Linked DNA regions of Hyalangium ruber. The protein of the gene in region 1 binds, or shares a complex with, the protein of each later gene. Links are inferred from orthologs where the notes say so. Each region holds a gene or a part of one and is shown on either strand. Other genes may lie near its edges.

Region 1 (3,147 bases):
ACCTGCAGCAGCAGGTGCAGCTCCTCGCTCCAGGCCTCGCGCTCCTGCGTGTCAGGCAGCTCCGCGAGCGCCGAGCGCAGATCCGCGCGCTTCACGTCCACCCGCTCGACGACATGGAGCGTGTACCGGGAGCAGACCTCCTCCAGCCATGGGCCCAGGGCGGGGCTCAGGCTCCGTCGCCACACGCACAGGTTGACCCCCTGGCGGTAGATCTCCGTGAGCTCCGCGGGCTGCCGGACGAGGACGTGCGAGCCCTGCCACACCGCTGGCTCCCTGACGCTCGAGTGCAGAACGGTCTCCATCACGCGCTCCGCTCCTCGGTAGCCTCTTCGTCCGTCCGCATCACCTCCCAGGCCGGGAAGGGGTCCTCCCATTCCCTCCAACCCTCTGGCCCCTGCTCGAGCTCCTTCGGGGTCAGCAGGCATGCCTCGAGCTGGCGGCGGATCTCCTCCGGTTCGGCATCTCGGGTGATGAAGACGATCTCCTGGCGCCTGTCTGCGTAGGGCCCCACCAGCTCGCGCTCGATCTCGGCACGGACCTCCGGCTCCTCCGGCCACTGCTCGCGCGGCACCGCGGCCCACCACAGCCCCGCGGGCTCGAAGCTGCACGCGCCACCGGCCTGGGCCCACACGCCGGTGACTTCCATACGCGTGGCGAGCCAGAAGAAGCCCTTGCTGCGCAGCACCCCCTTCCAGCTTCCATGGATGAAGTCCCAGAAGCGCTGGGGGTGCAGCGGCAGGCGGCTGCGGAAGACGAAGCTGCGGATGCCGTACTCCTCCGTCTCCGGCACGTGCTCGCCTCGCAGCTCCTTGAGCCAGCCCGGCGCCCGGCGCGCGCGCTCGAAGTCGAAGCGGCGGGTGTCGAGCACTTCCGAGAGCGGCACCTGCCCACGCTCCGCCAATACCAGGCGCGCCTCCGGGTTGAGCTTGCGCAGGATTCCCTGGAGCTCGGCGAGCCGTTCGGAGGAGACCAGGTCCGTCTTGTTCAGCACCAGGACATCCGCGAACTCCACCTGCTCCACCAGCAGGTCCACCACGGTCCGCTCGTCCTCCTCGGCGGCGGCCAGGCCGCGCTCGTCGAGCCCCTGCGCGCCCTCCCAGTCATCGAGGAAGTTGAAGGCGTCCACCACCGTCACCATCGTGTCCAGCCGCGCCACCTCCGACAGGCTGCGCCCCGACTCGTCGGCGAAGGTGAACGTCTCCGCGACAGGCAACGGCTCGGAGATGCCAGTGGATTCGATGAGCAGATAGTCGAAGCGGTTTTCCCTGGCCAGTCGCCCCACCTCCTGGAGCAGATCCTCTCGGAGCGTGCAGCAGATGCAGCCGTTGGACAGCTCCACCAGCTTCTCCTCCACCCGGCTGAGGGAAGCGCCTCCCTGGACAAGCCGGGCGTCGATGTTCACCTCGCTCATGTCATTGACGATGACGGCGACGCGCCGGCCCTCGCGGTTGTTGAGGACGTGGTTGAGCAGCGTCGTCTTCCCGGCCCCCAGGAAACCGGAGAGGACGGTGGTGGGCAGGCGACGATCCACGGAGGGGCCACTCATGGCTTGCCCTCCACGAACATCACGTGCTTGCGCACGCGCGGGTCGTACTTCTTGAACTGGAGCTTGTCCTGCGACTTCCGCTTGTTCTTCGTCGTTGTGTAGAAGTAGCCGGTGCCGGCGGTGGAGACGAGATGGATGATGGTTCGGTTGCCTTTGGGCATGGTCGTGACTCCGGGTGCGCGTCGCCGCGCACGGTGAATGGGGGGAGCAAGCAGGGGGTGAGCCGCGCGAGCCACGCCGCCGCGGGCGCCTGGCTGCCCGAAGGCATGGCACCTACGGGGTGGCGGCGAAGCAGACTCAGCGGCTCGGCGGGGACGCTTTAGGAGCCAGCGCCAGCAGCGGGATGGCAAAGCCATGCCACGCCGCGCTTGCGAGTGTGCGGAGCTCCTGAGGCTCGCCAGTCCGCAGCGGGATATCGCAGCTCGGACACCAGGCTCGCCGCGGCTCTGCCCATGCGAGGGGACACCGCTCGTGCCCATCCCCCTGCTCCGCCGCGCTTTCGAGCCGCTCCCCCTCCCCACGCTCGGTCCCCTGAGCAGGGGTCGGGGCACTGGGCGCATCGAGCTCCAGCTCCTCGAACACCTGGTGCTCGGCGCAGTAGCGGTGCGCGTGTTCACCAGCGTGGAGGAGCTCCACCAGCGGCAACATCAGCCACAGCACCGCGAGAGCCGCCGCGCAGGCACGCTGGAGAGAGAGCAGAGGAGAACGCATCAGACCCATTTTCTGTAACCTGGTTGCAAAAACAGATCAAGCCCAGATGTCGCTCTTTACATGCAACTCAATTGCATCTACCATCCGCCTTCACCGAAAGACAGGGGCGTAATCCATGCTTGAGGCAGTGGGGTTATCCAAGCGCTATGGCGAGCACCTGGCGCTGGCGGGCCTCGATCTGAAGGTCGAGCCAGGTGAGGTGTTCTGCCTGCTGGGCGCCAACGGCGCTGGGAAGACCACCACCCTCAACCTCTTCCTGGGCTTCATCGAGCCCACGGCGGGAGAGGCGCGCGTGGGCGGATTGGAGGTGCGGGCCAACGCCGCCGAGGTACGCCGCCGCGTGGCCTACGTTCCCGAGCAGGTGATGCTCTACCCTCGGCTGACGGGACGGGAGAACCTGGCCTACTTCAGTGCCCTGGCTGGCCAGCCGAACCTCCCGAGGGAGACCCTGGGGGAGTGGCTCACGCGGGCGGGGCTTGCGCCCGAGGCCATGGATCGACCGGTGGGCACCTACTCCAAAGGCATGAGGCAGAAGGTGGGCATCGCCATCGCCCTGGCCAAGGGCGCTCAAGCGCTGCTCCTGGACGAGCCCACCTCCGGGCTGGACCCGCTGGCTTCGAACGAGCTGTCGGACCTACTGCGCGCGCTGAGTGGGCAGGGGATGACGGTGATGATGGCCACGCATGATCTGTTCCGGGCCAAGGAGTCCGGCACGCGTGTGGGCATCATGAAAGCCGGGAGCCTGGTGGAGACCCGACCCACGCGAGAGCTGGGGCATGCCGAGCTCGAGCAGCTCTACTTGCGGCACATGCGTGGGTGAGGGCTCCCGAATGATCTTCACCATCGCACGCAAGGAATGGGTGGATCTCACCCGGGATGGACGCTTCCGC
Region 2 (2,740 bases), on another replicon or contig:
TCTTGTCCATCATCAGCGTCTCACGCAGGTACGGACCCACGTTGAGGTTGTCGATGAACAGGACCTTGAACTCCTTGATGTTGCGCTTGAGGAGATCGTCCACCTTGTCCTGGCTGACCTCCTCATTGCACTCGAGGATGACCTCGCCGGTGTTCTCGTCCACCACGTCGTAGGCGGACACCTTGGTGAAGAGCTCGTCCGCGTCGATGGGCAGCGTCTTCATCTTCGCCGCCTCGAGCTTCTTGATGGCGGCGCGGGTGAACTTGCGGTTCTTCTTGACGATCAGCTCGCCCGTCTTGGTCTTGATGTCGCGCGTGGCGCGCTGACCGGGCAGCAGCTCCAGCTCCACCGACTTCTCGAAGTCAGTGCTGCTGGTGAGATAGATGGTCTCGGTGGCGTAGTAGTAGTTGAGGATCTCCTCGGTGGAGCCCCCGAACGTCAGCGGGTTCTTCTTGGCGGTGTCCTGCACGGCGCCCAGGGCGCGGATGAGCACCGTGGCCGGCAGCTTGCGGCGCCGGTCGATGCGCACGTACAGCACGTCCTTGTGGTCGAACTCGAAGTCGATCCACGAGCCGCGGTACGGGATGATGCGAGCGTTGTAGAGCAGCTTGCCCGACGAGTGGCTCTTGCCCTTGTCGTGGTCGAAGAAGGCGCCAGGGCTGCGGTGCAGCTGGCTCACCACCACGCGCTCCGTACCGTTGATGATGAAGGTGCCGTTCTGGGTCATCAGCGGGATTTCGCCGAAGTAGACCTCCTGCTCCTTCACGTCGCGGATGGACTGGGCGCCGGTCTCCTCGTCCTTGTCCCACACGACCAGGCGGACGACGACCTTGATGGGCGCCGAGTAGGTCATGCCACGCTGGTGGCACTCATCCACGTCGTACTTGGGCTTCTCCAGGTGGTAGCTGACGAACTCCAGCGAGGACGTCTCGTTGAAGTCGCGGATCGGAAACACCGACTTGAAGACACCCTGAAGGCCGATGTCCTCGCGCTTCTCCGGGGCGATGTCGGCCTGGAGGAACTTCTCGTAGGACTGCTTCTGGATGTTGATAAGATTGGGAATGTCGATGATCTTCGCGATCTTGGCGAAGGTCTTCCGCACGCGGAAGTTGTTCTGGATCTGCGTCGGCATTCGTTCTCCGGAGACGGGGCTGCTCGGGCGGGGCAAACTTCAGTAACGCGCGGCGGCGTCGAGAAATTTGGAATCGTCAAATGGGCAAAGCCGGCGTCCCCTCTCAGGGAGCGCCGGCCTGCTCATCCGGTCAGGTAGCGCCTGGAATTTCTCGGTACCAGGCGCTGCCTGAGGGAACTACTTGACCTCGACGGTGGCGCCAGCCGCGGTGAGCTGGTCCTTGATCTTCTTGGCGTCGTCCTTGTTGACGCCTTCCTTGACCGTCTTGGGAGCGCCCTCGACCAGGTCCTTGGCCTCCTTCAGGCCCAGGCCGGTGATGGCGCGGATCTCCTTGATGACGTTGATCTTGTTCGCGCCGGCGTTGGCCAGAACGATCGTGAACTCCGTCTTCTCCTCGACAGGAGCGGCGGCGGCGCCACCAGCGGCCGGGCCAGCGGCGACGGCGACGGCAGCGGCGGAAACGCCCCACTTCTTCTCAAGCTCCTTCACCAGGTTCGCCGCCTCCATGACGGTGAGCTGGGAGAGCTGGTCAATCAGCGCGTTGATGTCTGCAGCCATTTTGAAATCTTCCTTCTTGGTTCATCTAACCGGCCATGGCCCCTGAGGGGAGAAAAGGCCGGAGGTTGACAGTGGTAATGCTTCTCGATTCGTTTACTTGGACTCGCCCTTGTCGACGTTCGCCTGGAGGACCCGCGCCAGCTGCGCACCGGGAGCCGCCAGCGTCCGGACGAACATGCCGGCCGGCTGGGTCAACATCCCCAGCAGCTGAGCACGCAGTTCCGGCAGACCCGGCATCTTCGCCAGAGCCTTCACGCCCTCGACATCGACCTTCCGGCCCTGAACGACCGCGCTCCGGATCTTGATCGTCTCCAAGTCCTTGATGAACTCGGTGAGGATCTTCGCCGGGGCCGCGACGTCTTCGTAGCTGATGGCCAACGCCACCGGGCCCGTGAAATCGCCGGAGATAACCTCCACCGACGTTCCCTTGGCCGCCCGCTTGGCGAGGGTGTTCTTGATGACCTTGTACTCGACCTTGCCCTCGCGGAACTTCCGGCGAAGCTTGGTCACGGTCTCCACGTCCAACTTGGAAAACTCAGCGACGATCGCGGTCTGAGCCCGCTGGAACTTTTCGCTGAGTTCCTTGATCATTTCTTCCTTCTCGCTCTTCTGCACCTTGACTCACCTCCTTACGAGGCCCACCGTGTGGCGGGCTTGATGCCTGGGCCAAGTGGCAGAGCGAGAGGAGCCTTCGAGAGGCACCACACCGCACCTCCAAGTCTCGGCAGGGCTGACCTCGCGGTCGTTTGAACCGAGGAGGACACCGCGCTCCCGACCGGTTGCCCGGTTGCCAACGGGTGACGCGCCGCCTTCTCGGTCCCTGCTGTCATGGACCAGGGTTGGGAACCCCGTCTAACGACGTGGCGCCCGAATTGCAAAAGCCGGGGGCCTATACCCCCGGCTTCAGCAAAGATCCAGTCTTTTCGACCGACAGAATGTTCGGCCGCTGACAGACGGGCCCAAAAAGCCCACCCATGAGCGGCCGCCTGCCTGGCTAGCGGTGCCGGGCGAGGATCTCGGTGGTGTCGATCTTGATGCCGGGCCCCATGG

The links.
Region 2: rpmG (region 1) and rplL share a complex: the UniProt entries of both Escherichia coli proteins name them as parts of the 50S ribosomal subunit. The link is inferred for Hyalangium ruber from one-to-one orthologs.

The regions. Positions count from the first base shown.
Region 1 is NZ_JAXIVS010000001.1:849,793-852,939, forward strand. The notes cover bases 126-2,940. They hold rpmG (50S ribosomal protein L33), read right to left. Parts: upstream 1,708-2,940; coding sequence 1,543-1,707; downstream 126-1,542. Other genes in these bases: SYV04_RS03450 (DUF1826 domain-containing protein), read right to left, coding at 126-302; zigA (zinc metallochaperone GTPase ZigA), read right to left, coding at 302-1,546; SYV04_RS03465 (ABC transporter ATP-binding protein), read left to right, coding at 2,373-2,940. In the rest of the region: more of SYV04_RS03450, read right to left, coding at 1-125; more of SYV04_RS03465, read left to right, coding at 2,941-3,077; SYV04_RS03470 (DUF3526 domain-containing protein), read left to right, coding at 3,088-3,147.
Region 2 is NZ_JAXIVS010000012.1:310,765-313,504, forward strand. It holds rplL (50S ribosomal protein L7/L12), read right to left. Parts: upstream 1,691-2,740; coding sequence 1,310-1,690; downstream 1-1,309. Other genes in the region: rpoB (DNA-directed RNA polymerase subunit beta), read right to left, coding at 1-1,132; rplJ (50S ribosomal protein L10), read right to left, coding at 1,784-2,305; rplA (50S ribosomal protein L1), read right to left, coding at 2,685-2,740. UniProt on the Escherichia coli protein: The binding site for several of the GTPase factors involved in protein synthesis (IF-2, EF-Tu, EF-G and RF3). Is thus essential for accurate translation.